Regions from separate parts of the Mesorhizobium sp. J428 genome, predicted to be linked through region 3. Evidence: predicted binding sites of a transcription regulator. Region 3 holds the regulator's gene; each other region holds the start of a gene.

Region 1 (10,535 bases), 980 kb from region 3:
AGGCTCGGCCGCTACACGGAGATCGCGGAAGGCTGCCGCATCGCGGAGGCCGAGATCGGCGACTATTCCTACCTGATGCAGGACTGCCATGTCTGGTGCGCCGAGATCGGCAGGTTCGCCAACATCGCGGCCTCCGTCCGGCTCAACGCGACCAATCACCCGGTCGACCGGCCGACGCTGCACCATTTCACCTACCGCGCCTCCGACTACTGGCCGGACGCCGAGCACGAGGCGGATTTCTTTGCCGCGCGGCGGGCGCGCAAGGTGACGATTGGCCACGACACCTGGCTCGGCCACGGCTCGACGGTGCTGCCCGGCGTGACCGTAGGCGACGGCGCGGCGATCGGCGCCGGCGCGGTGGTGACCAAGGACGTCGCGCCCTACACGATCGTCGCCGGCGTTCCCGCCAGGCCGATCCGCGAGCGCTTCGACCGCAGGACGGCCGGGCGCTACCAGGCACTCGCCTGGTGGGACTGGGACCACCAGCGCCTGCGCGACGCGCTGGAGGACTTTCGCTCTCTGAGCGCCGAGGCGTTCCTGGAAAAGCACGGCGGGTGAGGCCCGGTTCCAGCGGCTCGCGCCGCTGTGAATCGTAACAAAACCGTCATCCAACGGACACGCCGGTTTCATGTTGATCCCATAGCGCTTCTCGCAGATGCGAAGGGGTAAATCCCCACGTGGGGAAGTCGCGGATGCTGAAGATCACCAATGTGACGCGCCGATTTGGCAGGAACACCGCCGTCGACAATGTCACGATCGAGATCGAGGAAGGCCAGATGGTCGGCGTCATCGGCCGTTCCGGCGCCGGCAAGTCGACCCTGCTTCGCATGATCAACCGTCTTGTCGACCCCTCCGTGGGGTCGATTCATTTCGGCGGCCGGGAAGTCTCGACGCTGCGCGGCGCACCCTTGCGCAACTGGCAGCGCGACTGCGCCATGATCTTCCAGCAGTTCAACCTCGTGCCGCGCCTCGACGTGCTGACCAATGTGCTGCTCGGCCGGCTCAACCATCGCTCCACCGTCCTCAACCTGCTCAGCATCTTCAGCCGTGACGAGCGCATCCTCGCCATCAACGCGCTGGAGCGGCTCGGCATCGCGCAGACCGCGTTGCAGGCCGCCGGCACGCTGTCGGGCGGCCAGCAGCAACGCGTCGCGATCGCGCGCGCCCTGATGCAGCAGCCGAAGGTGATCCTCGCCGACGAGCCGATCGCCTCGCTCGATCCGCTGAACGCCAAGATCGTGATGGACGCACTTCGCGACATCAACCGGCGCGAAGGGCTGACGGTCGTCACCAATCTTCACACGCTGGACACGGCTCGCAGCTATTGCGACCGCATCATCGGCATGTCCGGCGGCAAGGTCGTGTTCGACGGCGGGCCGGAGGACCTCGACCGCGAGGCCGTCGCGCGCGTCTACGGCGCCGATGCGGACGACATTCCCGAAGAGATCACGTCCACCAGCATCGTTTCGGAAAAACCCCGGAAATTCCAATCCGCCGGACCGCTCGAACCCGCCTTCGCCGGGCTGTGAGCGACGGGATCGCATCGCCCTCGTGACGGGCCAGCATCAGACCGAGACCGGAGCGCGGCGGCTGCCCGCTCGCAACAGGAGAGACGACATGTTCAGGAAAGCACTCATGGCCGCCGTCGCGCTCGGCGCGCTCGCCAACGCGGCCCAGGCGGAAGACCTCAAGGAATTCCGCATCGGCATCCTCGGCGGCGAGAACGAAGCCGACCGCCTGCGCAACTTCCAGTGCATGGTCGACAAGCTCCCGGCGGTCCTTGGCGTCGAAAAGGTTTCGCTGTTCCCGGCAGCCGACTACGACGGCGTCGTGCAGGGCCTCCTGGGCGGCACGCTCGACTATGCCGAGCTCGGCGCCTCGGCCTTTGCCAAGGTCTATCTCGAGAAAGCCGACGCGGTCGAGCCGATCCTGACCACTGTTCAGACCGACGGCGCCACCGGCTACTACTCGATCATGGTTGCCAAGAAGGACTCCGGCATCAAGACGCTGGCCGACCTGAAGGGCAAGAAGCTCGGCTTCGCCGATCCGGACTCGACCTCCGGCTACCTGATCCCGGCGGTGACGCTGCCCAAGGATCTCGGTGGCGTCCCTGTCAAGGATTACTTCTCCGAGACCGGCTTCGGCGGCGGCCACGAGAACCTCGTCCTCGAAGTGATGAAGGGCACCTTCGATGCCGGCACCACCTGGGGCTCGGGCGTCGGCGAGTTCTCGGAGGGCTATTCCTCCGGCAACCTGCGCAAGATGGTCGACAAGGGCATCCTCGACATGGATGACCTGACCGAGATCTGGAAGTCGCCGCTGATCCCGAACGGCCCGATCGTCGTCCGCACCTCCATGGACGCCGACATGAAGTCGAAGTTTAAGGATTTCATGATGAACCTGCCGACGACCGACGCGGCCTGCTTCTCGGCGATCCAGGGTGGCGACTTCAAGGGCTACACCGAGGTCACCACCGACTTCTACCAGCCGATCATCGACGCCCGCAAAGCCAAGATCGGCTCGTGATCCTGGAATGAATGGCGACGCCGCGGGGGAAACCTCGCGGCGTTTCTCTTGCGGGGACCCCATGAGCGCGATCACAGAGACGGCGGCTGCGCCGAAGCCCATGCTGTCGGAGAGCGGCAGCCTGGTCGAGCGCCATTGGCGTGAACTCGCCTCGCGACGTCGCCTTTATACGCTTGGCGGCGTCGTGTTTCTGGTCGTTGCGATGGCCGGATCTCTCTGGTTTGCCAACGAATCCAACGCCGGCAAGTTCTTCGACCGGCTTCCGCATCTCTTCGATTTCGTCGGCCAGCTTATACCGCGCGACGGCTGGGAAGTGTGGCGCGCACTGTTCGACCTGCCGTCCCCCTATGACGACGGGAGCCTCAAATACGATTATCCGGAAGGCCGCACCTACTTCACCGAGACGCTCTACGTCCCGGAATATGTCTACCTGATGATCGAGACACTCAACATCGCGCTGCTCTCGACCCTTATCGGGTTCTTCTTCGGCTTCCTGCTGTGCTTCCTCGCCGCGCGAAACCTCGTCGCCAACCGCTGGCTGCGCTTCTTTGTGCGCCGCTTCATGGAAATCCTCCGCGCCTTCCCGGAGATCGTGATCGCCGGCTTCTTCCTCGCCGTGTTCTCGCTCGGCGCGATCCCGGCGATCCTCGCGGTGTCGATCCATACGATCGGCGCGCTCGGAAAGATGTTCTTCGAGGTGGTCGAAAATGCCGACATGCGACCCGACGAGGGCCTGCGCGCGGTTGGTGGCAGCTGGGTCGAACGCGTCTGGTTCGGTATCGTGCCGCAGGTGATGCCGAACTTCGTCTCCTATTTCCTGCTGCGTTTTGAGATCAACGTGCGGGCGTCGACGATCATCGGCGCGGTGGGCGGCGGCGGCATTGGCGAGGCGTTGCGGTTGTCGATCGGTCAGACGCACGAGGCCAAGACACTCGCGATCGTCCTTCTCCTGTTCGGCACGATCGTCGCGGTGGATCAGTTCTCCGCCTGGCTGCGGCGCCGCCTGGTGGGCGAGCAGGCCTTCGAATTCGGCCGCGGAGCCTGACGATGACGACCGAGATCACCGCCGACATGAGGGACGTCGCGGCCCGCTATCCGACGGCGCTGGAAGGGTCGCGACGCAAGCAATTGAGCTCGCTGGCAGGCGTCGGCGGCTTCGTTCTCTACCTTGTGTTCGCCTGGTGGTTCTTTTCCATCGGCAGCGTGTTCGCCAATGCGAAGTGGGACATCGCCGGCGCCTATCTCGCCGACTGGGTGTCCTACGAGATCCGTCCCAATATCGACCTGCGGGACGATCACCTTGAGGTGACGTTCACCCGATTCGATCCGCTGGGTCCGAATGGCAATCCGGACTGGCTGGTGCGCGAGAAAGCGATGGTCGTAAGGGGGGCGGCGTCCACCGGCGGCTCGGGCGGCGGGGCATCGAGTTCCTCGGGCAGCTTCCTTGGGCCGGTCGGCGGGAAGACCTCCGTTCCGAGCGAATCGGTCAGCCCGGCAGCGCCGTCTGTCCGGGCAGCCCCGATCTCGCCGACGGAGGAGGTCGTCCGCGCGACCGTCGATTTCAGCGGCGCGGGCACGGTCGACATCCGCCCGGACAAGGTCACCGTCACACGAGGCGACGAGACGCTGGTGCTCGATATCGTCCAGAATGAAGCGGTCAACGCGCAAGGGCCGCTGCCGTCCTGGGCCAGCCAACGCTCTCCGGGGGACAAGGTGATCGTCTATTTCGGCGTTCCCGGCCGCGCGGAGATCGAGAGCGACGAGGTGAAGATCCGCCACCGCTTCCTCGGCTGGGCGAATTTCGTCTTCGACATCAACTCGCCCTTCTGGGGAAAATCCGCTGGCGAGGTGTTCGACCTGATCGTGTCGGGCGAGCGGATCGATCCGTCGCGCACCAACCTGTCGCTCGCCTGGAACAACATCCTCTACAATGCCGAATGGCAGCATCTCGACGTGTGGACGAAGCTGCTGCAGACGATCGTCATGGCCTTTGCCGGCACGGTGCTTGCCTCGCTGATCGCCTTCCCGCTCGCCTTTATCGCGGCGCGCAACATCATGCCGAACCGGCTGCTCAACCAGGTCGCCAAGCGCTTCTTCGACTTTCAGCGCTCGGTCGACATGCTGATCTGGGCACTGTTCTTCACCCGCGCCTTCGGACCGGGGCCGCTCGCCGGCATTTCGGCAATCTTTTTCACCGACACCGGCACACTCGGAAAGCTCTATTCCGAGGCGCTGGAGAACATCGACGATAAGCAGCGCGAGGGCGTGCGCTCGGTGGGGGCGGCGCCGGCCGTGGTACAGCGCTATGGCGTGGTGCCGCAGGTGCTGCCGGTGTTCCTGTCGCAGTCGCTCTACTTCTGGGAATCGAACACGCGCTCGGCAACCATCATCGGCGCCGTCGGAGCCGGCGGCATCGGCCTGAAACTCTGGGAAGCGATCCGCACCAATTCCGACTGGGAGAACGTCGCCTACATGGTGATCCTGATCCTGATCGTGGTGTTCATCTTCGACAACGTCTCCACCGCGCTGAGGCAGCGGCTGATCGCACCGCCGACCGGTCCGAGCTGATCCCGCTGACTTGCCCACGGGCCTTCGTCAAACTGTCATGCAAATCTCCTAAGCGACCAGTTGCAGACCCGCGACCGAAGGTCCGGCGGGCCGATCGCAATGGGAAGTCGCCCGCATGCCGCAGGAAGCCGTTCTCCGCAACGCCATGATCGTCCTTCGCGACGAGGTGAGGCCCGGCGCGGTGCTCATCCGCGACGGCAGTATCGCGGACATTTCGGCGTCGAGCACGACGGGCGAGGATCTGGAGGGCGACTACCTCGTCCCGGGCCTGATCGAGCTCCATACCGACCACCTCGAAGGCCACTATTCGCCGCGGCCCGGCGTACGCTGGAACGCGATCGCCGCGGTGCAGGCACATGATGCGCAGATCGCGGCCTCCGGCATCACGACCGTGTTCGACTGCCTGCGCATGGGCTCGGACGAGGACGGCGGCTTCGATCCGCACGAAATGCGCCTCCTGGCCGACGCGATCGAGACGGCGCAGGGACACGACAGGCTGCGCGCGGACCATCTGCTGCACCTGCGCTGCGAGGTCTCGTCGCCCGACGTGCTCGACGCGCTGGAACAGTTCAAGACCGACCGCAACGTGCGGCTCGCCTCGTTGATGGATCACGCGCCCGGCCAGCGGCAGTTCCAGACGATGGAGCAGTATACGCTCTACTACAAGACCAAGCGGGGCCTCTCGGACGAGGCGTTCGAGCGTTATGTCGCGACCCGCAGGGAACAGTCCGCGCGCTATTCGGCCGTCCATCGCAGGGCCGTCGCCGAGCATTGCCGCGCGGCAGGCGTCACCCTCGCCAGCCATGACGACGCGACGCTCGCCCATGTCGACGAGGCGATCGCGGACGGGGTGCGGCTGGCGGAATTCCCGACCTCGCTCGAAGCGGCCCGCGCCTCGCACGAGGCGGGGATGAGCGTGCTGATGGGCGCGCCGAATATCGTTCGCGGCGGTTCGCATTCCGGCAACATCGCGGCCCGCGACCTCGCCGACGCCGGCATCCTCGACGTGCTCTCCTCGGACTACATCCCCTCCTCGCTGATCCATGCGGCATTTCTGCTGGCCGAGGGGGAGGGGGCGATATCCCTGCCCGAGGCCGTCGCGCTGGTGACCTCCACGCCTGCGCGCACCGTCAGGCTCGACGACCGAGGCGAGATCGCGTTGGAGAAGCGGGCCGACCTGGTGCGCGTGCGCCACCATCACGGGCTGCCGACGGTTCGCTCCGTCTGGCGCGGCGGCCAGCGGGTGAGCTGACCTCTCTTCCGATCACTTCCTCGGTCGGAAGCCGAGATTGGCGGAGATCTTGGCGGCCGCCGCCAGGAGGTGGCGAACCTGGTCGGTCGTCGGCGTCTCGGGGATGTATTGAACCGAATCGGTCATGGCGATCGAGCCGACATAGCTGCCGAGCGCATCGAAGATCGGGGCCGCGAGTGCGTTGAGGCCGATCATCGATTCGTTGGGACCGACCGCCCAGCGGCGCTTGCGAATCGCTTCGACCTCCCGGCGGAGCTGCTCCGGGTCGGTGATGGTATAGGGCGTTCGCATTTCCAGCGGCTCGGACAGGACGCGCGCGAAGACGAGTTCGTCGCCGAAGGCGAGCGAGATCTTGCCCTGTGAACTGGAATTGTAGGCCAGCAGCGAGCCCGGCTTGACGAATATCTCGATGTTGGACCGGCTAGGCATCACCAGGAGGATGCGCATGCCGTCGTTCTCGGGCTGGCTGATGGCGACGGCGTGGCCGGTCTGGTCCCGCAGCTCGCGCGCGACGTCGCGGGCGGCTGTGGCGAGTTCGAAGCTCTCGCTGACGGCCTGGCCGAGCGCCATCAGCCGGGCGCTGATCGAATAGCGCTCGGTCTCCTCGTTGCGGATCAGATAGCCGGCGGAGACGAGGGTCTGCAGGTGCCGGTGGATCCGGCTCTTGGTGGTGTCGAAGGCGCGCGCCATTTCCGACACGCCGACGGATGTCTGGCCGCGTGCCACATATTCCAAGATCTCGAGTGCGAACTCGACCGCCTGGATCGACCCTCCGCGTGATGTCTCGCCATTCGTGCCGTCCTTCACCGCGTTCTTACCCCTTCCGCGCCGCTCAACGACATCGGCACCAGTGCCAGACTTATCGTTCCTGCCGCGCGGAGCAAGCCCGCTGAAGGACGACAGACCACGCACGGTCAATCGGCCAGATGGGCCGGCATCGGATATTCGTCCGCGTTCAGCACCCAGCCCTGCTTCGCGAAGTCGACACGCGGCGGCGAGAAGATGTCGATCAGTTGGTTGAGGCCCGGCTCCATGCCGCGCGAGGTATGGATCGCCGGCGGCGGAATAACAGTCAGCGAAGGCGATTGGACGAGCGCATGCTCGTCATCGCGCCAGACGTTGAGGTTTGTGGTCCAAGGCCAGCGCAGGTGGTGTGTGAAGGCGCCGTCGAGGGCCAGCGAACCCTGCTCGAAATCGTCATGGTGATGCGGCGACAGCTTGGTGATGTCCCGCGGGCCGTGCTGAGGCTCGAGATAGTTCACCATCAAAGTCGTGCAGCGGAAGATGCGGCCGAAACGGCCCGGCGTCGGCGGCACGTCGAGGCTGTAGGCGCGAATGCGGAAGCCGCCGACCGGATCGGGCCAGGGCTCCAGCAGCGCGACATTCGGGTGCTGCTCGGCGTAGGACTCGGCGTTCGAGCAGAGCGCGTTCAGGTCGTCCGACCGGGTCGAGAAGATCCGCGTCGCACGACCCCCTTCGGCAGGGTGATGCGGCTGTCGCCCGGCGGGAGGATGACGAGCGAGAAGCCGTCGACCTCGACGCGCTCGCCGTTGGCCTCGATGACGGCGGGCGTGTCACGGTCGGGGAGCAGCAGAACGTATTCGTCGGCCTGGCCGGCGCGCGGCAAAGATCCGCCCGCGTCGACCTCGCTCTGGGCGACCAGGAAGTTCTGGCCTCGGGTCAGCCACGTCCTCGCGCCGTCGCCGACGACCTGTGGTGCCATCTCGTAGAAGAGGCCGTAATCGGCACCGGCGAAAGCCTGTGGGGCGACTGCCTTGGAGGCGGCTGCGCTTGCGGCCATGCGGGATCTTGGGTCGCTCGGGTCGTACATCGTTTCTCTCCCTAGTCGTTCTGTCTGACGGAACGCTTGATCTAAAATTAGAAAGCTGTCTCAGCGGTTCTTGTCAAGACCAGTTGCCACGATTGCGCCGTGTCGCAAAAAATGCCTGATCCCGCTTGACAGGGTCATTTGATCAAGGAACTATTGAACGAAACAGCGTTCTGCATAACGAAACGGAGGAAACGTTCATGCTGACCCGCAGACAGCTCATCGTGTCGACAGGCGCGATGGCCGTAACGCTTGCCATGCCCCACGTCTCGCGCGCCGCACCGATCCCGATGCGTCTCGCCCATGCCGCCAACGAGATCCATCCGGGCCACATCGCCGCGGTGGAGTTCAAGAAGGCGCTCGAGGCACTCGTGCCCGGCGCGATCGACATCACCATCTTCCCCAACCGCCAACTCGGCGAGGACAAGCAGAACCTGGAGTCGGCCATGGCCGGCACCAACGAACTGTGCGGTTGTTCCGGCGTGCTGTTCCCGCTGGTGACGGGACGCCAGGCGCTCGACGCCTACCAGCTTCCCTTCCTGATCAAGGACTACGACCACTTTACCAAGGTCGCGATGAGCGACATCGGCCAGAAGGTGCTGGACGACCTCGCGCCGGCGGGTCTCGTCGGCTTGCAGACCACGGATATCGGGCAGCGCCACTTCCTGTCCGCGGCCAAGGTCGTAAAGTCGGTTCCGGACTTCGCCGGGCTCAAGACGCGTATCCTGCCGGTGCCGTTGCACAAGGCGATCTGGGAAGGCGTCGGTGTGTCGCCGGTCGGCATGCCCTACGGCGAAGTCTACGGCGCGCTCGAGACCAAGGTCATCGACGCGGTGGAGATCAACGTCTCCTCGATGCTCGGCGAGAATCTGTGGGAGGTCGGCAAGAACTTCACGCTGACCGGCCACTATCCGTGGCACAACGTCATCGCCATGAACAAGGCGGTGTTCGACGGACTGCCGGAGGAACTGCAGAAGGCGGTGCGCGAGGCCGGCCGTGCGTCGGTCGCTCCGACGCTCGAATATACGAAGACTCAGGACCTGACCGGCCGCGACGAACTCAAGGCCAAGGGCGTGCAGATCCACGAACTGGAGAATCTTGCCGAAATGCAGGCCAAGGTCGCTCCGATCGTCGAGACCTGGAGCGCCAAGGATCCGCTGATCGCCGAGTTCGTCTCCGCCGCGCGCGGCATGGCCTGAGGCACCCCCGGGGCGATCGCCCCTATCCCTCCATAACCTCACGGGCGGCGTTGACCGCCGCCCGTTGGTCCCGGCCATGCTGTCCAAGGTGGTGTGGCCGCGTTGAAGGCGAACCTCTGAATGACGACGACACATTCGGTCCCGACCACCCTGTTCTCCGGGTATGAACGGGTCATCAAGTTTCTCGCGGGCGCTTCCATGGGCGTGATCGTCACGATCATGGTGGTGCAGGTCATCGCCCGCTACATCTTCAACTCGTCGCTGATCTGGGCCGAGGAGCTCTGCCGCTACATCCTGTTGTGGCAGACATTCCTGTTCATCGGCTACGCCTATCATCGCGGCGAGATGGTCGTCCTCGACCTGTTTTCAACGCGTGTATCACCGTGGGTCTACATGACGATACGGCTCGTCACCGCGATTCCGGTGACGATCTTTCTTTACATGATCATCCAGTCCGGCATCGGCCATGCGCTCCGCTTCGGCGCTCAGATGATCCCCGCGATCGACTTCATCTGGATGTCGCTGACCGGCGATGAATTGCGGGTGCCGGTGTTCTGGATCTACGTCGCCGTGCCGCTCGGCTGCGCGCTTCTCCTTGTCCATTTCCTCGGACGGCTCGCCTACGACACATGGTGCGTGGCGACCGGCCGCCCCGTCTCGGTTCCAGTGAACGCGGAGAGCATATCATGATCCCGTTCCTCGGAATCTTCGCCACCTTCCTCGTTCTCGGCATCCCGATCTCGCTGGCGCTCGGCACCGGCGGCCTGCTCTATCTCTATCTGACCGGCAATGGTGCGCTGGTCATGGCGCTGCCTCAGCGCATGCTGCAGGGCGTCGATCAGTTCGTGCTGCTGACGATCCCGCTGTTCCTGCTGGCCGGGAGCCTGATGAACTCGGGCGGTCTGTCTGGCCGCATGATCGGCTTCGCCAACGCGCTGGTCGGGCACTTCAAGGGCGGTCTCTCGCTGGTGACCGTCCTGGCCTCCACCTTGTTCGCCGGCATTTCCGGCAGCGCGATCGCGCAGGCGTCCGCGATCGGCTCGTTCATGATCCCGGCCATGGCCAAGCAGGGCATTCCGAAGGCCTATGGCGCAGCACTCGTGGCGATGAGCTCCGTGATCGATCCGCTCATTCCGCCGTCGATCACCATGATCGTGTTTGG
Region 2 (10,535 bases), 1.5 Mb from region 3:
TGCGGATGCTTGAGCAGCACGTCGGCAAGCGCCCTGAGTTCGTCACGCGTGTAGGCGGCACCCGACGGGTTGGACGGTGAGTTCATCACCAGCCATTTCGTCTTCGGCGTGATCGCCTTCTCCAGCGCGGCGGCGGTGAGCTTGAAGCCGTTGTCGATCGTCGTCGGCGCAAACACGGGCGTGCCGCCGCAGATCGCCACCATCTCCGGATAGCTCACCCAGTAGGGTGTCGGGATCACCACCTCGTCGCCGGGGTTCAGCGTCGCCATGAAGGCGTTGAACAGAATCTGCTTGCCGCCGGTGCCGACGATGGTCTGCTCCGGCTTGTAGTCGAGATTGTTCTCGCGCTTGAACTTGGCGGCGATCGCCTCGCGCAGCGGGACGATGCCGGACACCGGCGGATACTTCGTCTCGCCGCGGCGGATCGCCTCGATCGCCGCGTTCTTGACGTTGTCCGGCGTGTCGAAATCCGGCTCGCCCGCACCGAGCGAAATCACGTCCCGGCCTTTCGCTTTCAGTTCCCGGGCCTTCTGGGTCACCGCGATGGTCGCGGAAGGCTTCACACGGGAAAGGACGTCGGCCAGGAACGCCATGACGGAAAGTCTCCTTGAGGATCTCAGCGCGGTTTCGCGCGGGCTCCTCATGTCGCAAGACGGCAGCGGGCGCAAGTATCGATCCGCCCCGCCCGCGTTAACGAGTGGTAAAATCTTGGTCGTTAGCCTGCGCGCCGACAGTACCAGCAGAGATCCACGCCATGGCGCGCAGCGTCGGCCTCGCCCATGTGACCGCCCATCCTGACGGAAGCTATGTCGGGGTGTGGGGTACTATGTGCTTCGCAGCGCGTTCCAGCCGATCTTTTCCTTCGTGAACGGAAAACTCGTTCCTGTCGCCTTCGAGGGGCTGCTGAGGCCATCGCGAAACGGTGCGGCGGCTGCGCCCGGCGTCTTCTTCGGCCTGATCCCGCCGATCGACCGGATGCATGTCGAGACGTTGTCGCGGACGCTGCATCTCCTCAACGCCGGCAAGTTTCTGCATCCGTCGGCGAGGGTGTTCATCAATTTCGATCCGTCGGTGTTCAGCGACAGGGAACTGACAGAAGCTGCGCTGCGCGACATGCGGCTCGTGCTCCACGAGGCGGAGGTCGCGCCGGAGAGAATCGTCTGCGAGGTGACGGAGCAGCGGACGGCCTCTCAATCCACGCTGTTCTCCTTCGTCGAGGCGCTGCGCAAGCACGGATTCAGCATCGCCGTCGACGATTTCGGCGCGGAGGATTCCGACATCCACCGGATCGAGCGTCTGAAGCCCGACGTCGTCAAGTTCGACGCGCACTGGATCAACTGGCTGATGAACTCCGGCCCAGGCTACGCGCTGCTCGCCGGCATGGTCGAGTCCTTCACGCGGCAGGGCATCCGCACGGTCTTCGAGGGCATCGAGCACGGCTGGCAGCTCGAGCTCGCCGAGAAGAGCGGCGTGTCGATGGTGCAGGGCTATGCGATCGCCTATCCCGAGACCGTCCCTGCTGTCTTTCCTTTTCCCTCGCCTGAAGTCGCTGTGGTCGAGCGCGGCGAGGCCAAAGCCCACCCTTCGGCAGCGGCGCCGGCCGCACTGCCACGACGGGCACCCTCGTTCGGCCGTCGAGGTTCCACTCCCGGTTAATACCTAGGATTGCAACATCGAAATTCACGGCTTGCAAAGAAATCGTCGGGATATTCGCCCGCGGCAATCGCCGGTTGGCGCAGTGGCCGCGTGCGGAGGGGTAATTGACCGGTCGATTGATCTTCGACAACGAAATTCTGGTTGACGAGATCGGCCTGCGCACAGCGCGGTATCGTGACGTCCACATCAAGTCCGCCTATCAGCCGGTCTGGCGTTTCCGCGACGGCGTGCTGCGCGCGCGGTCCGTCGAGGCGTTCGCACGCGTGTTTCGGGAGGGCGTCGCCGTGCCGGCGGTCGAATTCCTGGCTCAGGTCGCGCCGGAGGAGAGGTTCTACGTCGAGTGGCTGTGTCAGACGCTCCACCTTGAGAATTATCCAAATATCGGCGCTTCCGGCGTCGAGCTGTTCTTCAACTACGACCCCGGGGTGAACACCGATCTCGACAGGTCGGTCGCTCAGCTCGACGAGATGGCGGAACGCCTTGGACGCCTCGGCGTGGACGCAGGGCTGCTCGTCTGCGAGATAACGCAGGCTGACACGGTGGATCGCGACACATTCGTGCGCCTGGCGGCCGAGATCCGTCGCCTCGGCATGAGGCTCGCCATCGACGGCTTTGGGGTGGCCAATGCCACGCTCGACCATGTCAGGGCCGTCGCGCCCGAATTCGTCAAGTTCGACGGCGCCTTCCTGCGCCGCGTGATGGAGGAGCCGGCCGCGCTGCACCTGCTTTCCCGGCTGTCGAACAGCCTCAAGGCGGCCGGAGCGCTGGTGATCTTCGAGGGGCTGGAGACGCCGTCCCAGCTCGTGACCGGGATCGAAACCGGCGCGGACTATCTGCAGGGCTTTCTCCTCGGCAAGCCGGAACTCGCCGGATCGCATTTCGACGACAGGCCATGGCGGATCGAGCATTTCACCGGCCTCGGCGACCGCGTCGTGCCGCTCTACGCCGCCAGCTGATCCATCAGCGGCGCTGATCCTTCTCTCACTATTTCTGGCTGGTCTGCCGAGGGCCGGCGAGGCACAGTCGTGGAGATCAGCAAGGGAAACGACGATGATCCGCATCTACGGAATGGCCGACAGCGGCAACTGCTACAAGCCGCGGCTCCTGCTGGCGATGCTCGGGCAACCCTTCGAGCATGTCGAAACCAGTTCGCGCGACGGCACCACACGCTCGCCGGCCTTCCTCGCCAAGAACGCCAACGGAAAGGTGCCGCTGCTGGAGCTGGAGGACGGCCGGTTCCTGGCCGAATCGAACGCGATCCTGCTCTATCTCGGGGAGGGCTCGCGCTTCGTCCCGTCCGACCCCTACGAACGCGCTCTGGTCTATCAATGGCTGTTCTTCGAGCAGTACAGCCACGAACCGCTGATCGCCGTGCGCCGGTCGCTGGTCCTCTATCCGGAGCGCGCCGCGCTGGCGACGCCGGAGCGGATGGCGAGCCTTCTCGACGGCGGCCACAAGGCGCTCGGCGTCATGGAGACCCGGCTGGCGGTCGAGCCATGGCTTGTCGGCGACGAGATCGGCGTGGCCGACATCGCGCTCTTCGCCTACACGCAACACGCCGATATTGCCGGCTATGACATGGCGCGCTTTCCAGGCGTCGTCCGCTGGCTCGACCGGGTGAGGGCTGCACCGGGCTATGTCGATCTTGATTGGAAGCCGGCACAACATTCCGCGTTCGGCGGCTGATTGGAAAACAGGCGAAGCAGGAGCGAAAGAGGAGCGAACTTTTGATATAGACATGCGCGGCCGTGCATGTTGTCATCCCCCCGTAATAAAGCATGACCAAATACGACCGGTGATCAACCGGCTATCTTACGGGAGAGAATGATGAGAGTCCCCACACTGCTTTCGCTTGCAACCGCGCTCACTGCGCTGCCGTTCATGTCCGGCTCGGCCTTCGCCGTGACGGAAATCACTTGGTGGCACGCGATGACCGGCGCCAACAATGAAGTCGTCGAGACGCTGTCCAAGGAATTCAACGAGAAGCAGACCGAATACAAGGTGACGCCCGTCTTCAAGGGCACCTATCCGGAGACGCTGAACGCCGGCATCGCCGCCTTCCGCGCCAAGCAGCCGCCGCACATCATCCAGGTCTTCGACGTCGGCACCGGCGTGATGATGGCCGCAGAGGGCGCGGTGAAGCCCGTCGCCGAGATCCTGTCGATGGGCGGCAAGGCCTTCGACAAGAGCCAGTATCTGCCGGGCATCGTCGCCTACTATTCGAAGCCGGACGGGACGATGCTCTCGTTCCCCTACAATTCGTCCTCGCCGATCCTCTACTACAACAAGGACATCTTCCAGAAGGCCGGCCTCGACCCGGAGACCCCGCCGAAGACCTGGCCCGAAGTGTTCGAGGCGGCGCGCAAGATCAAGACCTCGGGCGCTGCGGCCTGCGGCTATACCTCGACCTGGCTGACCTGGATCGGCCTCGAGAATTTCACCGCCTGGAACAACCTGCAGTACGGCACGAACGAGAACGGCCTCGCCTCGACCGACGTGGAACTCACCTTCAACACCGAGCCCTACGTCAAGCACTTCCAGACGATCGCCGACCTCGCCAAGGAAGGCGTGTTCCGCTACGGCGGCCGCACCTCCGAGGCCAAGCAGCTCTTCCTGTCGCAGGAGTGCGGCATCTTCACCGAATCCTCCGGGGGCCTGGGCGACGTGATCAAGTCGGGCATCAAATACGGCCTCGGCCAGTTGCCCTACTATCCGGACCTGGAAGGCGCGCCGCAGAACACGATTCCCGGGGGCGCCTCGCTGTGGGTCTTCGCCGGCAAGTCCGACGAGGAATACAAGGGCGTGGCTGCGTTCTTCGACTTCCTGTCGCAGACGGAGATCCAGGCGCGGCTGCACCAGAAGTCGGGCTACCTGCCCGTCACCATGGCTGCCTATGAAGCTACGAAGTCGTCCGGCTTCTACGAGCAGAACCCGGGCCGCGAGATCCCGATCCAGCAGATGATGGGCAAGGCCCCGACCGCGAACTCGAAGGGTGTGCGTCTCGTCAACCTGCCGCAGGTTCGCGACATCCAGAACGAGGAGTTCGAAAAGATGCTTGCCGGCGAACAGACCGCGCAGCAGGCGCTCGACAATGCCGTCAAGCGCGGCAACGAGGCGATCCAGCAGGCGATCGGCAACTGATAACCGAACATCCGGGCGCTGCGGCCTTTCGCGGCGTCCGGACTCTCTCCGGCTGGATCCCGCTTTGTCCGCAACTCGCGTCACATTCCCGAACAAGGTATTGCCGTACCTGCTGCTCGCGCCGCAGCTGGCGATCACCTTGGTCTTCTTCTACTGGCCGGCGAGCCAGGCGCTGCAACAGTCGTTTCTGCGCGAAGACCCGTTCGGCCTGCAGAGCCAGTTCGTTGGGCTGGCCAACTTCCGCCGCGTCCTCAGTAATCCCAACTACATCGGTTCGCTGCAGGTAACGGTCATCTTCTCGGTGGCCACCGCCGTCCTTGCCATGGTGGTCGCGCTGCTGCTCGCCGTGATGGCCGACAAGGTGATCCGCGGCCGGGGCATCTACCGCACGCTGATGATCTGGCCTTACGCCGTGGCGCCTGCGATCGCGGGCATGCTCTGGCTTTTCATGTTCAATCCGACGATGGGCACCTTCGCATACATGTTGAGGGCCACCGGCTACAATTGGGATCCGCTGCTCAACGGCAACCAGGCGATGGTGCTCATCATCGCGGCGGCGGCCTGGAAGCAGATCAGCTACAACTTCCTGTTCTTCGTCGCAGGGCTTCAATCGATCCCGAAATCGTTGATCGAGGCGGCGGCGATAGACGGCGCGGGCGAGAGCAAGCGGTTCTGGACAATCGTCTTTCCGCTGCTGGCTCCGACGACCTTCTTCCTGCTGGTGATCAACACCACTTACGCCTTCTTCGACACATTCGGCATCATCCACGCCGTCACGGGCGGGGGGCCGGGCAAGGCGACCGAGACGCTGGTCTACAAGGTCTACAACGATGGCTTCGTGAACCTCATCCTCGGCGACTCCGCTGCGCAATCCGTGATCCTCATGGTCATCGTGATCGCGCTGACGGCCTTCCAGTTCCGCTACGTGGAAAAGAAGGTGCACTATGGCTGAGTCCGCCGCCGCGAAGGAGCCGTCAGCAGCGATGTCCACGGCGGCGTATCTTGGACGGCAGGAGGAGGGCTCGATGGTCGGCCTCAGCCGCACCTCGCGCTACACCGCGCACACGATTCTGATCGTTGGCATCCTGATCGTCGCATTCCCGATATACTACACGTTCGTCGCTTCCACCCATTCGCTGCAGACGATCCTGCGTCCGCCGCTTCCCCTGCTGCCGGGCAAGGAATTCTTCAACAACTACTACGAGGCACTGTTCGGAGGCGTCGGTCGTATCGGCGGTGTTCCCGTCGGCACGCTGCTCTTCAACACGACAGTCGTTGCGTTGGCGATCGCCATCGGCAAGATCTTCATCTCGATCCTGTCGGCCTATGCGATCGTGTTCTTCCGCTTCCCGTTCCGCATGACCTTCTTCTGGCTGATCTTCATCACGCTGATGCTGCCGGTCGAGGTGCGCATCCTGCCGACCTACAAGGTGATGGTGGATCTCGGCCTGATCGACACCTATACCGGCCTCACCCTGCCACTGATGGCGTCGGCCACCGCGACGCTCTTGTTCCGGCAGTTCTTCCTGACCATTCCGGGCGAGCTGGTGGAGGCTGCACGCGTCGACGGCGCGGGGCCGTGGCGGTTCTTCAAGGATATCCTGCTGCCACTCAGCCGGACCAACATCGCGGCTCTCTTCGTCATCCTCTTCATCTACGGCTGGACGCAATATCTGTGGCCGCTTCTCGTCACCAACGACAACCAGATGAACACGATCGTCATCGCGCTCAGGAAGATGATCTCCTTCGCCGACGCCGACACCGAGTGGCATCTGGTGATGGTGACCTGCGTGCTTGCCATCCTGCCGCCGATCCTGGTCGTCGTCCTGATGCAGCGCTGGTTTGTGAAGGGCCTGGTCGAGACCGAGAAATAGGAGAGCCCATGGCGACCGTCGCGCTGAAGGACGTCCGCAAGAACTATGGCAACCAGGAGGTCATCCATGGCGTCGACCTCGACGTCAAGGACCGCGAGTTCATCGTCATCGTCGGACCGTCGGGCTGCGGCAAGTCCACGCTGCTGCGTATGGTGGCCGGGCTGGAACGCATAACAAGCGGCCAGATCTGGATCGACGGCAGGGTCGTCAACGAGCTCGAGCCGCGCCAGCGCAACATCGCGATGGTGTTCCAGAACTATGCGCTCTACCCGCACATGTCGGTCTTCGACAACATGGCCTACGGCCTGAAGATCGCAGGCCTGTCGCGCGACGAGATCAAGGCGAGGGTCGGCAAGGCAGCGTCGATGTTGCGGCTGGAGCCCTATCTTGACCGCAAGCCGAAGCAGCTCTCCGGCGGGCAGCGCCAGCGTGTGGCTATGGGACGCGCGCTGGTGCGCGAGCCGGCAGCCTTTCTATTCGACGAGCCTCTTTCCAATCTCGATGCCAAGCTGCGGGTGCAGATGCGGCTCGAGATCAAGACGCTGCAGCGCAATGTCGGCACGACCTCGCTCTACGTGACACACGATCAGGTGGAGGCGATGACGCTGGCCGACCGGCTGGTGGTGATGAACGAAGGCGTGGCCGAGCAAATCGCGACGCCGATGGAGGTGTAGCGCGCCCTGCGACGACGTTCGTAGCCGGCTTTATCGGCTCGCCGGCGATGAATCTAATGGCAGGCGAGGTGTCGGGCGGGGCAGTCTCGTTTCCGGCGGGAAGCAGCGTCAGGCTGCGTGAGACCGTTGTTCCCGACGATGGCCGCAAGGTGCTGCTTGGGCTCCGGCCCGAACATGTCCGAGCGGTGGCGCCGTCGGAGGCGGATTTCAGCCTGACGGTCGCGGCGGTCGAGACGCTGGGGGCCGACACGTTGGCGCACGGGCGGATTGCCGGCGAAAATGACTTCGTCGTGCGGTTGCCGGGCGCAAGGCTGGTGGCGGTCGGCGAGACCATACCACTTGCCATCGAGCCGGGTGCGGCGCATCTCTTCGATGCGTCGAGCGGCCGGCGCATATGACGCCGACTGGTGTCGTCGGGACCTGTCATATTTAGTTGCCGCCGGTTTCGGCAGGGGCTAACCAGCGGGCATGACCAGCGACGATGATCTTTTAGCTTCCGCAACGGCAGACGCCCATCTCGCGGCGATCGTGGACTCATCCTTCGACGCGATCGTCAGCAAGGATCTGAACAGCATCATCACAAGCTGGAACAAGGCAGCGGAGCGGCTGTTCGGCTATACGGCCGAAGAGGCTATCGGGCGCTCGGTGATGATGCTTATCCCGGACGACCGTCGGCAGGAAGAGGTCGAGATCATCGCCCGCATACGGCGCGGCGAGCCGATGCCGAGCTTCGAGACGATCCGCAAGCGCAAGGACGGCTCGATGGTGCCCGTCTCGCTGACCGTCTCGCCGATCCGCAATCCGTCCGGGCGGATCGTGGGAGCTTCGAAGATTGCGCGGGACATCACCGCCACCAAGGAGAGCGAGCGGCGCATCCGCCTGCTGATGCGCGAGGTGAACCACCGCGTGAAGAATCAGTTCGCCGTCATCCTGTCGATGGTGCGCGAGACCGGCCGCCGCACCAGCGATCCGCAGGAGTTCGAACAGCGGGTGCGCGACCGAATCATGGCTCTGTCGCGCTCGCACGATCTTCTGGTCAATTCGGATTGGGTGGGGGCGTCGCTGGCCGAACTCGTCGAGGAGCACCTGAAGCCGTTCGGTCGCGAGAACCAGATCAGGATCGAGGGGCCCGCGCTCCGGCTGAGCTCCAACGCCGTGCAGAATCTCGGCATGGCTTTCCACGAACTCGGCACCAACTCCGCCAAATACGGAGCGCTGTCGTCCGACGCGGGCCGGCTCGAGGTGACCTGGCAGATTGCAGCGCGCGAGGAGGGCCTGAGCGATCTGCAACTGATATGGAACGAGACCTTTCCGCCGCTTCCGGGAGAGCGGCGCTCCGATCCGTCGCGCAAGGGGTTCGGCACAGTGGTGCTGCAGCGGGTGACGCCGCAGTCGCTCGGCGGACATGCGACGATGAAGCGGGAAGGGGGGACGGTGACCTGGACGCTGACTGCGCCGATGGAGACTGTGGCTGCATCCGATCGGGAATAGCTTGCCCGGCCGCCGTCTCCGCCTGCTGCCGGATCGCTGGGGCGATCGAACGGCAGCAGGGGCGCGCGTCGCGCTCCGCCGTCAGCATCCGTGACTTGCAGAAAGCGTGCGAACCGTGGTTCGCCGCGCGCCCGGAGAGGCCGCCAGGGCCGGCGCACCGCTCCGGCCAGCATCGGCCTCCGCGGTAGCGCCCAGCACCCGGAAGGAAGGAGAGATCCTTCGGGCGCCGTTGGACGGGATATGGGTGGGCAGGGCTGATTTTGCAAGGCCGGGCCCTTCGCGGCCGGATCGTGCGCCCTATCTCGGTCATGATTGACGTGCTTCAATCACGCCCACCGCCGCAGGTTCAGGAGGTTTTCATGCGAACCGCACTCATCGCGCTCACGCTCGTCGCGACCGTTCTGCCGGCGCATGCGATCTCGCGCTACAATTCGATGCAGATGTCCTGCGGCGAGGCGCAGAGCCGGATCAAGGAGGAGGGGGCGGTGATCCTGCGCTACCGCTCGGCCCGCGATCCCTCGTTGCCGCTCTACGACCGCTACGTCGCCCACGACGGCTACTGCGAGCGTGGCGAATACGCCAAGCTGGAAGTGGTGCCGACTTCCGACACCAACCGCTGCCGCGTGCTGAAGTGCATGCAGAGGACGTATTATCCGTTCGATGAGTAGGCGTTAGGCAGTAGGCAGTAGGCAGTAGAGAAGATCTCTCCGGCTTCCCGATTGCTCTGGGCTGCCGTGTCGAGTTCTTTTCCTACTGCCTACTGCCTACTGCCTACTGCCTACTGCCTACTGCCTACTGCCTACTGCCTCACCCAAACAGATCCCCCTGCGCGGGCGTGGCGATGGCGCCTTCGAGGCGGAGCATCTTTTCCTTGGTCGCAGCGCCTCCGGGCGCGGAGAAGCCGCCGATCTTGCCGCCGGCCGCCAGCACGCGGTGGCAGGGCACGACGAGCGGAACCGGGTTCTTGCCCATTGCCTGGCCGACCGCCTGCGCCTGGCCGGGGAAGCCGGCGCGTTCGGCGAGTTCGCCATAGGTGAGCGTCTCGCCATGGCGGAGCTTCCTCAACGCTGCATAGATCGCGCGGCGCAACGGCTCGACCGGGCCGAAATCGACCGGGTACGGCCGAGAAGTCGACCTGCTCGCCCTTCGCGTAGGCCTCGATCCTGGCCGCGAGCTTCGCGATCTCGGGCGGGAGCTTTGCCGCGCGCGTCGAGGTGAGCCGCCGTGTCAGCGCCTTCTCGGTCTCGGCCGCGTCGCCCGCCGGCAATTGCAGCCGCACGACAGGAGCGCGGTTCGCCTCGGCACGCCAGGCAAGCCCGATCGGACCGAGCACCGTGTCCAGCACGGTGTGGAACAGGGGTGAAGAGGTATCCATGGTCCGCTCCATGAAACGGGCAATCAGTCTACAGCGAGTCTCCGGCCCGAACAATCCGTGAACATTTGCCCGGCAAGAAGCCGCGACTTGCGCCGGGTTGCGGAAAGGGCACCGCGTGGATTACGATTCGCGACCTTTGTCTCATTCCCGCCAGAAATCGGCTGCAATCGGGACAAACGCCAACGACCCTGGAGTTCCGCGCTGTCCGTCCGCCGTCTCTTCTCGATCGCCTGCATGGCCGGACTTGTGACGGGCTGCGTCTCGGGCGATCTGGCTTCGCTCGCGCCGCAACCTTCCCTCCAGCCGCAGGAGGCGGCCTCGTCG
Region 3 (10,535 bases):
CGTATTCAACGAAGCCGCGATCGAACAGAAGCTGAATCCGATGACGCAACAACCTGTCGTAAAGATGCGTGGCAAGCAGGTCACCGTCCACTATGGCGAGAAACAGGCGCTGTTCGGGGTCGACCTCGACGTGCGCGAGAAGCAGGTGACGGCGCTGATCGGTCCTTCGGGCTGCGGCAAGTCGACCTTCCTGCGCTGCCTGAACCGGATGAACGACACGATCGACATCGCCCGCGTCGGCGGCGAGATCACGCTGGACGGCGAGGACATCTACGATCCCAAGATCGACGTCGTGGAACTGCGCGCACGCGTCGGCATGGTGTTCCAGAAGCCGAACCCGTTCCCGAAGTCGATCTACGAAAACGTCGCCTACGGCCCGCGCATCCACGGGCTGACGAAGTCCAAGGCCGAGCTCGACACCGTCGTGGAGTCGAGCCTGAAGAAGGCGGCGCTCTGGAACGAGGTGAAGGACCGCCTGCACGAGCCGGGCACCGGCCTGTCCGGCGGCCAGCAGCAGCGCCTGTGCATCGCGCGCGCCATCGCCGTGTCTCCGGAGGTGATCCTGATGGACGAGCCCTGCTCGGCGCTCGACCCGATCGCGACTGCAAAGGTCGAGGAGCTGATCGACGAACTGAGGCAGAACTACACGATCGTGATCGTGACCCACTCCATGCAGCAGGCGGCCCGCGTGTCGCAGCGCACGGCGATGTTCCACCTCGGTTATCTGGTCGAGGAAGGGGCGACGGACAAGATGTTCACCAGCCCCGACGACAAGCGCACCCAGGACTACATCACCGGCCGCTTCGGCTGACGGCACGATCGAGCCACGAGGACAGAACAATGGGCGAGCATACCGTCACCTCCTTCGACGAGGAACTCGAGCACATCGACCGGCTGATCCGCGACATGGGGGGTCTGGCGGGATCGATGGTCTCGGGCTCCACCCGGGCGCTTCTGACGTCCGACAATGCGCTGGCGCAGCGCGTCGTCTCGGACGACGCGATCATGGACGCCAAGCAGCGCGAGCTGGACGACTCCTCCGTCACGCTGATCGCCAAGCGCCAGCCGATGGCGCAGGACCTGCGCGCCGTGGTCGGCGCGATCCGCATGGCGGCCGATCTCGAACGGGTGGGCGACCTGGCCAAGAACATCGCCAAGCGCGTCGGCGCCGTCGGGCAGACCTCGACCCCGCGCAACCTGTCGCATTCGATCGACACGATGGCCTCGCTGGTTCTCGAGCAGGTCGAGAAGGTGATCAGCCACTACGTGGCCCGCGACACCGAGGCGCTGAAGACGCTGCGGGCCGACGACGAGAAGATCGACATCCAGTATACCGCCGTCTTCCGCGAACTCCTGACGTATATGATGGAGGATCCGCGCAACATCACGGCCTGCACCCATCTCCTGTTCTGCGCCAAGAACCTCGAGCGCATCGGCGACCATGTGACCAACATCGCGGAGAACGCGTATTACGTCATGACGGGAACGCTTCTGCCGGCCAACCGTCCGAAGGTGGACGAGACGGCGGCAATGTCCGCCGCCTGAGGAACAGAACGGAATGATTGCCCCGAAGATCATGGTCGTGGAGGACGAGGAGCCGCTCGGCGTCCTCCTGCGCTACAACCTCGAGGCGGAAGGCTACCAGGTCGAGATCGTCACTCGTGGCGACGAGGCGGAGCTCAGGCTGCAGGAAAACGTGCCCGATCTCCTGGTGCTCGACTGGATGGTGCCCGCCGTCTCCGGCATCGAGCTCTGCCGGCGGCTCAGGATGCGCTCCGAGACCGAGCGTCTGCCCATCATCATGCTGACTGCGCGCGGCGAGGAGAGCGACCGCGTGCGCGGCCTGTCGACCGGCGCCGACGACTATCTGGTCAAGCCGTTCTCGACGCCGGAGTTCATGGCGCGGGTGAGGGCGCTGTTGCGCCGGGCCAAGCCCGAGGTGCTGTCCAGCGTGCTCAAGGTTGGCGACATCGTGCTCGACCGCGAATCCCACCGCGTCTACCGCAAGAAAAACGAGATCCGCCTCGGGCCGACCGAGTTCCGGCTGCTGGAGTTCCTGATGCAGCATCCCGGCCGCGTCTACACGCGCGGCCAGCTGCTCGACAATGTCTGGGGTGACACCAACTACATCGACGAGCGCACCGTCGACGTCCATGTCGGCCGCCTGCGCAAGGCGGTCAACAACGGCCGCCAGACCGACGTCATCCGCACCATCCGCGGCTCGGGCTACGCCATCCGCGAGGATTAGGCGAAGCAGCCGATCTCTCCGGCCGCTTGCCGCGACGGCCGTGTGCGTGCTTCTCTCGCCCGACGGAGGCAAGGGAGGGCTGCGCATGCGCATCGTGCGGACATTGTGGGTCGTTGTGGCGGTCCTGCTTTGCGGCGCGACCATTGCCGCCGCGCAGCAACCCGTCTCCGAGCCGGCACGCTCGCGTCACGCGCTGCTCGTCTGGCACCGCCTCGTGCTGGAGCTCGTCCGCCATACGGCGACCTATTCGCCGCCTGTCGCAAGCCGCGCCTTCGCCTATCTCGGCGTGACCGCCTTCGAGGCGCTTGCGACCGGCTCCGACGGGCTGCATTCGCTCGCAGGCCAGTTGAACGAGCTGACGCCGGTCCCGCCGCGCGAGGCCGGACAGTCCTACGACGGCGCCGTCGTCGTGCAGGCGGCGATGGCGCATGCCGCGGCGGCGCTGTTCGAGAATACCGGCCCGACGGGCCAGCGCGCGATGGCCGCGATGGCGAGGAAGGCGGCCGCCGACGCCGCGCTCGGCGTGCCGGAGGAGGTCGTGCGCCGCAGCGAGGACTATGGCCGCGCGGTGGCGCGCCACATCCTCGCCTGGGCGGCGACGGACGGCGGCGCAACGATCGAGAACATGGGCTTTCCGCTGGACTACAAGCTGACCGAGGGACCGGCGCACTGGGTGCCGACCAACCTCGTCCGCCAGCAGCAGTTTCCGCTCCTGCCCGACTGGGGCAGGACGCGCACCTTCGCCATGCCGGACGGCGCATCCTGCGGGCTGCCGCCGCCGCCGGCCTACAGCGAGGCACCCGGCTCGCAGTTCTACATCGAGGCCAGCGAGGTGCGGGACACGGTCAACGGCCTCACCGACGAGCAGCGGGCGATCGCGCGCTTCTGGTCCGACGATCCGATGCTGTCGCCCACGCCGCCCGGCCACTGGATTTCCATTGCGATCGGCATCCTGGAGAAGGAGGACGCCGATCTCGTCACCAGCGCCGAGACGCTGGTGCGGCTGGGCGTCACGCTGGCGGATGCCTTCATCGGCTGCTGGCATTCCAAGTTCGAATACGACCTCGTCCGCCCGCTCACCTATATCCGTCGCGTCATCGATCCGAAGTGGGAGGCGATCCTCAACACGCCGCCCTTTCCGGAATATCCGAGCGGGCATTCGACCCAGTCCGGGGCGGCCGCGACGGTGCTGACCGACATGTTCGGGCCGGCCTATGCTTTCGAGGACGGCACGCATTCCGATGACGGCCTTCCGGCGCGCCGCTTCGCGAGCTTCTGGGCGGCGGCGGAAGAGGCCGGCATCTCGCGGCTCTATGGCGGGATCCACTTCCGCTCGGCGATCGAGCGCGGGCTCGACCAGGGGCGCTGCGTCGGCGCCTATGCCAACGCGCTCAGGACGAGGAACTGACGCCATGCGCCTGATCCCCGCCCTGCTGGCCGCGCTCCTTGCCATCGGCCCTGCCGCGTCGGAGGCGTTCGAAAGCGCCGTCCCGACATTCACCGACGAGACGGCTTCGGCCGGGATCGACCACGTCTTCACCGGCGAGTGGGAGTTCATGGTCGGCGGCGGCGCGGCCGTATTCGACTGCAACGGCGACCGGATGCCGGACATGCTGCTCGCAGGCGGAGCCGCGCCGGCGACGTTCTACCGCAACACGGGCACGGTCGGCGGCCCGCTCTCCTTCGCTGCGCAGGAGAGCAGCCTGGAACTCGACATGGTGTCGGGCGCCTATCCGCTCGACATCGACGGCGACGGCAATCGGGACCTCGTCCTCCTGCGGGTCGGCGAGAACGTGGTGATGAGAGGACTGGGAGCCTGCCGCTTCGAGCGCGCCAACGAGGCCTTCGGCTTCGACGGCGGCGACGCCTGGTCGACGGCGCTGGCCGCGACGTGGGAGAAGGGCGCGCGGTTCCCCACCATTGCCGTCGGCAACTACATCGACCGGACGCAGGACGCGTTCCCTTGGGGCTCCTGCACCGACAACTGGCTGCACCGCCCGGCGGGCGAGGAACGCAGGTTCGCTCCGCCCCTGCCGCTCAAGCCCAGCTACTGCGCCCTGTCCATGCTCTTCACCGACTGGAACCGGTCGGGCGCGCCGTCGCTGCGCGTCTCCAACGACCGCGAATACTACAAGGGCGGGCAAGAGCAGATGTGGCGGATCGATCCCGGCCAGCCGCCCGCGCTCTATGGCCCGGCCGACGGCTGGAAGCCGCTCAAGATCTGGGGCATGGGCATCGCCAGCACCGACCTCGACGGCGACGGCTACCCCGAATACTTCCTCACCTCCATGGCCGACAACAAGCTCCAGACGCTCGCCCCCAGGCCCGAGGGCGGCGCTCCGAAGGCGAGTTTCGCCGACATCGCCTTCGCGAAGGGCGTCACGGCGCACCGGCCCTATACGGGCGGCGAGGTGAAGCCGTCGACCGCCTGGCACGCCCAGTTCGAGGACGTGAACAATGACGGTCTCGCCGATCTCTTCGTCGCCAAGGGGAACGTCTCGGAGATGCCCGATTTCGCGATGAAGGATCCGGATAATCTTCTCCTTCAGAAGCCCGACGGCACCTTCGAGGAGGCGGGCGAGGCCGCGGGCATCGCGAGCTTCGATACGGGCAGGGGAGCAGCGCTTGCCGATTTCAACCTCGACGGCCAGGTCGATCTCGTCGTCGTCAACCGCAACAGCAAGGCGCGGCTGTGGCGCAATGGCGGCGTGGCGGGCAACTGGGCGGCGTTCGCGCTGGGCCAGCCGCCGCCCAATGTCGGCGCGATCGGCGCCTGGGTGGAGGTGCGCTGCGGTGCGCGCACCCTCCGCCGTGAGATCACCGTCGGCGGCGGCCATGCAGGCGGCCAGCTCGGCTGGATCCATTTCGGCCTCGGCGGCGAGGCGAAGGCCGAGGTGCGCGTGCTGTGGCCCGACGGAAGCGAGGGCGACTGGCAGGCAGTGGAGGCGAACGGCTTCTACGACCTCATTCGCGGGCAGCCGCCGCGCAAATGGCGTCCCGCCGGCTGATCAGGCGACGTTCCGGCCCGCGGCTGGCGCCTGGCCGGGCGAGAAGACTTCCTGGTCGATGAAGGTCAGCGCCCGCATGGCGCATCCCTCGCGGATCAGCGGCATCTCGTCCGGCTCAGTGTCGAAGGAGATGGCGCCCGAATGCACGCCGCCGGCGGTGCGCGCGATCGCGTTCAGCATCGGTTTCTCCATAAGGTCGAAGGCGGTCGCCCCGTGGCCGACGATCGCCACGGGCGCGGGGTCGATCAGGGCGAACAGGCTGCCGAGGCCGAAGCCGATCGCCTCGCCGGCGACGCGGAACGCCTCGCGCTCGGGACCGGGCTGCCTTCGCGCAACCTCGGCCAATGCGCGGATATCGTCATCGGTCACGTCCCGGGCCACGGCCTCGGTCTCCGGCAGACCCCTGGCGCTGCGCCAGATCGCGTAGTTGCCGGCATAGGCCTCGATGCAGCCGCGCCGGCCGCAGCGGCACAGCGCCCCGTCCGGCCGATGGATCATGTGGCCGAACTCGCCGCCGGACGACTGCGTGCCTGTGAACAGCTCACCGCGCAGCACCATGCCCATGCCGATGCCGTGCGACAGAAGCACGGCGATGAAATCGCGCGCGTAGCGTTCGGGATTGCGCCAGCGCAGGCCGACCGCGATCATGTTGCAGTCGTTCTCGACCGTGACCGGTATGCCGAATTCCTTCTCCAGGATGGAGGCGAAATCGATGTCGGCATGCGGCGTGATCGGCGACCACAACAGCTTGCGCTCGCCGGAATCGGTGATGCCCTGGATGGCGAACACGATGCGCAGGATCGGCCGCCGCCCTTGCGGCATTCGGCCGATGAGATCGCGCAGGATGCCGACCACCTCGCTGACGAGCGCCTCGCGCGACAGGTCGAGGGTCGGCAGCTTGCGCCTCTCCTCGGCCACGGTCTCCCCCGCATAGTCGATCAGCGACGCCGACAGCTGGTTCATCGACAGGACCATGGTGACGATGGTCGCCGCCGCCGGGCTGAGCCGCACCGCCACCTGCGGCCGCCCCCGCCGCGCCGCGGTCGTATCGCCAGAGCGGCTCTCGACGAGGATGCCCTCGGCGATGAGGTCGGCGGTGATGGCCGAGATGGTCGAGGGGCTGAGCGCCGTCGTTGCGGCGATCTCGGTCCGCGACGGCTGTCCGGCCCGGCGCACCGCCCCGATCACCATCGCGCGGTTGCGGCGGCGCAGGTCGTCGTGACGGATTCCGACCGTCATGTTCGCCATCCTCCCCTGCGCCGTGCCGGCCTCGTCGGCGACCTCCTCTCGGCGCGCGAAGGGATATTGACAGAGCGGAGGGCATGAGTCATTAATTTTTTCGAGGCTCGAAAAAAGAGCTTCGCAACTTGGCGCATTGCCAACGTCACGCGCCCCCGAGGCGCCCAGGGAGGACTTCATGAAGAAATTTGCAACCGCCATGCTGGCGGGCGTCGCCATGTCGATGTCGCTCGCCGCCGTCGCAGAGGCGAAGGACAAGATCATCGGCGTTTCATGGTCCAACTTCCAGGAAGAGCGCTGGAAGACGGACGAAGCCGCGATGAAGGCCGCGATCGAGGCCGCCGGCGACAAATACATCTCGGCCGACGCGCAGTCCTCCGCCGCCAAGCAGCTCACCGACGTCGAAGCCCTGATCGCGCAGGGCGCGAACGCGCTCATCATCCTGTCGCAGGACGCATCGGCCATCGGGCCGGCTGTCGAGAAGGCTCTGTCGGAAGGCATTCCGGTGGTGGGCTATGATCGTCTGATCGAGAACAAGGACGTCTTCTACCTGACTTTCGACAACAAGGAAGTGGGCCGCCTGCAGGCCCGCGAGGTGTTCAAGGTCAAGCCTGAGGGCAACTATGCCTTCATCAAGGGCTCGTCGGCCGATCCGAACGCCGACTTCCTGTTCTCCGGCCAGATGGAAGTGCTGAAGGAAGCGATCGATTCCGGCAAGGTGAAGAATGTCGGCGAGGCCTATACGGACGGCTGGCTGCCGGCGAACGCCCAGAAGAACATGGAGCAGATCCTGACAACCAACGACAACAAGGTCGACGCGGTCGTGGCCTCCAATGACGGCACGGCCGGCGGCGCGATCGCGGCGCTCGCCGCACAGGGCCTCGCGGGCTCCGTGCCGGTGTCCGGCCAGGACGGCGACCACGCTGCGCTGAACCGCGTCGCGCTCGGCACGCAGACCGTGTCGGTGTGGAAGGACGCGCGCGAGCTCGGCAAGAACGCGGCCGAGATCGCCTCGCAGCTCGCCGACGGCAAGGCGATGACCGACATCCCGAACGTCGTGAAGTTCACGACGCCGGGCGGCAACGAGACCAACTCGGTCTTCCTGACCCCGATCGCGATCACCAAGGACAACCTCAACGTCGTTATCGACGCCGGCTGGGTGACCAAGGATGTGGTCTGCCAGGGCGTGGCGGCGGGTTCCGTCGCGGCCTGCAACTGATCGCGGCGCAAGCCAGCTCATCGGAACGCCGCGGTTTGACGAAAACCGCGGCGTTTCACTAAGGTAGATACGCCGAAAAGCAGCTTGAGACTGCGGCACGGGAGGACTGTCATGACCGACGCTACCTCGAATTCGGCTCCGGACCGGGCACGCGCCGCGGAACTCAACGCGGTCGAGCGCTTCCTGAAGGCCACGGAGCTCGACACACGCATGCTCGGGATGGTCGGGGCGCTGGTCGTCATCTGGCTTGGCCTGCATTTCCTCTCCGGCGGCCTGTTCCTCACGCCGCGCAACCTGTGGAACCTGTCGGTGCAGTCGGCCTCCGTCGCGGTGATGGCGACGGGCATGGTGCTGGTCATCGTCACGCGCAACATCGACCTGTCCGTCGGCTCGATCCTCGGCTTCGTCGGCATGGTGATGGGCGTGCTGCAGGCGGAGATCCTGGTCCGTAGCTTCGGCTTCTCGCTCGGCGACCCGTCGATCTGGATCATTTCGCTCCTCGCCGGCCTCGTGGTCGGCGCGGCGATCGGCGCGTTCCAGGGCTATATCATCGCCTATCTCGGTGTTCCGGCCTTCATCGTCACGCTCGGCGGCCTGCTCGTCTGGCGCGGAGCGGCGTGGTGGGTGACCAGCGGCCGCACGGTGGCGCCGATGGACGCCACCTTCCGCCTGATGGGCGGCGGGCCGGACGGCTCGATCGGCGCGACCTGGAGCTGGATCGTCGCGATCGTGGCCTGCATCGCGGTGGTGCTGATGCTTCTCAACGGCCGCACGCAGCGCAAGCGCTTCAAGTTTCCGCTGCGGCCGGTCTGGGCGGAAGTCTTCCTCGGCGTCGTCACCTGCGGGGCGATCCTCGGCGCGGTGTGGATCGCCAATTCCTATCCCTGGCCGGTCGGCATCGTGCGCCGCTACTACGAGGCGCAGGGCCTGCCGGTGCCGGAGGGCGCCTTCATCGCGCACGGCATCGCCATTCCGGTGCTCATCGCCATCGGCGTCGGCATCGCGATGACCTTCCTTGCCACCCGCACTCGCTTCGGCCGCTACGTCTTCGCGATCGGCGGCAATCCGGAGGCGGCCGAGCTCGCCGGCATCAACACCCGCTGGGTGACGCTGAAGATCTTCATGCTGATGGGCGCGCTGGTGGCGATCGCGTCGGCGATCTCGACCGCGCGCCTCAACGCGGCGACCAATGCGCAGGGCACGCTCGACGAGCTGCTCACCATCGCCGCCGCCGTCATCGGCGGCACTTCGCTCGCCGGCGGCGCCGGCACCATCGCGGGCGCGATGCTCGGCGCGCTGCTGATGCAGTCGCTGCAGTCGGGCATGGTGCTGCTCGGCATCGACACGCCATTGCAGAATATCGTCGTTGGCGCGGTGCTGGTGCTCGCCGTCTGGCTCGACACCCTCTATCGCAAGCGGATCTAGGAGAACGACGATGGCCGAGACCCGCATCCCCTCTCGTCGACCTGCGCAACATCTCGATCGCCTTCGGCGGCATCCGCGCCGTGGACGATGCATCCTGCGACCTCTACCCGGGCGAGGTCGTGGCGCTGCTCGGCCACAACGGCGCCGGCAAGTCGACGCTGATCAAGATCCTGTCGGGCGCCTACAAGCGCGACGCCGGCCAGATCTTCGTCAATGGCGAGGAAGCGACGATCAACAATCCGCGCGACGCCAAGAAATACGGCATCGAGACGATCTACCAGACGCTGGCGCTCGCCGACAATGTCGACGCGGCCGCGAACCTCTTCCTCGGCCGCGAGCTGATGACGAAATACGGTACGCTCGACGACGTCGCGATGGAGGCCGAGGCGCGCAAGGTGATGGGCCGGCTCAACCCGCGCTTCCAGCGCTTCAAGGAGCCGGTGATCAAGCTTTCAGGCGGCCAGCGCCAGTCGGTGGCGATTGCCCGCGCCATCCTGTTCAACGCCCGCATCCTGATCATGGACGAGCCGACGGCGGCTCTCGGCCCGCAGGAAACGGCGCAGGTCGGCGAGCTGGTCAAGCAGCTCAAGGCCGACGGCATCGGCATCTTCCTGATCAGCCACGACATCCACGACGTGTTCGACCTCGCCGACCGGGTCTGCGTGATGAAGAACGGCCAGGTTGTCGGCACCGCGCGCACGCAGGACGTGACCAAGGACGAGGTGCTCGGCATGATCATCCTCGGCAAATGTCCGCCAGGCGCCATTCCGGGACCGGGGGCGATGCGCGAGGCGGCGCACGCCGCCTGACCGGTCTGGGCTAACGTTGCGTCCGTTCTGGGCGGCGGGCCACCGATTGCATTGCGTGATCCATCCGATAAGAGTCGTCCGCGATTTGCGGGATTCTGGTGGAGCGAGTGAAACGGATATTCCCGGCGGTCGTGTTCGTGTCGGTCGCGACTGCAAGCCTCGCCATGGCAGGCTATGCCTATGTCGCGGCGACCGATGCGGCGCACATCAAGTTCGAAGGCACGGCCGACGACGCAGTCAGCCGCATCGAGACGCGGCTCGAGCTGCATCTGTCGCTGCTCAGGGCGACACTCGCCCTTTACAAGACGGGAAACGGCTCCGTCAGTCGCGATGCACTTCGATCGTTCGTTTCAGCTCTCGACATCAAGGACCGCTATGCAGGTATTCGGGGGCTTGGCTACGTGCGGCTTCTGCGCGGAGGGGCCGAACGGGCGGCAGAGGATGATCTCGCCCGCAACTACGGCAGAGAGATGCAGGTCTGGCCCCTAGAGGGCGGCGGCCAGCGCGCAATCGTGACCCTTCTGGAACCGCTGGACGAAGGCAATCGTAAGGTGCTCGGATTCGACATGATGAGCGAGCCGAAGCGC

Evidence for each region. Region 3 encodes PhoB, which activates phosphate uptake and scavenging genes when phosphate is short. Its sites were predicted from a motif close to TGTCATNNANCTGTCAT; they were not measured.
Region 1: LRS09_RS04315 (alpha-D-ribose 1-methylphosphonate 5-triphosphate diphosphatase) is a predicted target of PhoB. The motif match lies at 5,117-5,133, and genes of this name have one in related genera.
Region 2: ugpB (sn-glycerol-3-phosphate ABC transporter substrate-binding protein UgpB) is a predicted target of PhoB. The motif match lies at 3,413-3,429, and genes of this name have one in related genera.

The regions. Positions count from the first base shown of each region.
Region 1 covers NZ_JAJOMX010000001.1:832,075-842,609, reverse strand. The annotation lists gene LRS09_RS04340 (DapH/DapD/GlmU-related protein) at 1-558, shown strand, start outside; gene phnC (phosphonate ABC transporter ATP-binding protein) at 693-1,529, shown strand; gene phnD (phosphonate ABC transporter substrate-binding protein) at 1,618-2,526, shown strand; gene phnE (phosphonate ABC transporter, permease protein PhnE) at 2,588-3,571, shown strand; gene phnE (phosphonate ABC transporter, permease protein PhnE) at 3,568-5,094, shown strand; gene LRS09_RS04315 (alpha-D-ribose 1-methylphosphonate 5-triphosphate diphosphatase) at 5,210-6,346, shown strand; gene LRS09_RS04310 (IclR family transcriptional regulator) at 6,359-7,153, opposite strand; gene LRS09_RS04305 (hypothetical protein) at 7,261-7,662, opposite strand; gene LRS09_RS04300 (hypothetical protein) at 7,776-8,177, opposite strand; gene LRS09_RS04295 (TRAP transporter substrate-binding protein) at 8,375-9,373, shown strand; gene LRS09_RS04290 (TRAP transporter small permease) at 9,494-10,063, shown strand; gene LRS09_RS04285 (TRAP transporter large permease) at 10,060-10,535, shown strand, end outside.
Region 2 covers NZ_JAJOMX010000001.1:300,221-310,755, reverse strand. The annotation lists gene LRS09_RS01530 (pyridoxal phosphate-dependent aminotransferase) at 1-593, opposite strand, end outside; gene LRS09_RS01525 (EAL domain-containing protein) at 829-1,656, shown strand; gene LRS09_RS01520 (EAL domain-containing protein) at 1,761-2,612, shown strand; gene LRS09_RS01515 (glutathione S-transferase family protein) at 2,707-3,342, shown strand; gene ugpB (sn-glycerol-3-phosphate ABC transporter substrate-binding protein UgpB) at 3,484-4,797, shown strand; gene ugpA (sn-glycerol-3-phosphate ABC transporter permease UgpA) at 4,862-5,749, shown strand; gene ugpE (sn-glycerol-3-phosphate ABC transporter permease UgpE) at 5,823-6,671, shown strand; partial or broken gene LRS09_RS01495 (sn-glycerol-3-phosphate import ATP-binding protein UgpC) at 6,680-7,743, shown strand; gene LRS09_RS01490 (sensor histidine kinase) at 7,814-8,836, shown strand; gene LRS09_RS01485 (hypothetical protein) at 9,196-9,504, shown strand; gene LRS09_RS30175 (methylated-DNA--[protein]-cysteine S-methyltransferase) at 9,644-9,901, opposite strand; gene LRS09_RS01475 (lytic transglycosylase domain-containing protein) at 10,446-10,535, shown strand, end outside.
Region 3 covers NZ_JAJOMX010000001.1:1,808,136-1,818,670, reverse strand. The annotation lists gene pstB (phosphate ABC transporter ATP-binding protein PstB) at 1-811, shown strand, start outside; gene phoU (phosphate signaling complex protein PhoU) at 841-1,545, shown strand; gene phoB (phosphate regulon transcriptional regulator PhoB) at 1,559-2,248, shown strand; gene LRS09_RS09050 (vanadium-dependent haloperoxidase) at 2,334-3,656, shown strand; gene LRS09_RS09045 (CRTAC1 family protein) at 3,661-5,256, shown strand; gene LRS09_RS09040 (ROK family protein) at 5,257-6,495, opposite strand; gene xylF (D-xylose ABC transporter substrate-binding protein) at 6,674-7,714, shown strand; gene LRS09_RS09030 (sugar ABC transporter permease) at 7,826-9,139, shown strand; gene LRS09_RS09025 (ATP-binding cassette domain-containing protein) at 9,220-9,948, shown strand; gene LRS09_RS09020 (CHASE domain-containing protein) at 10,056-10,535, shown strand, end outside.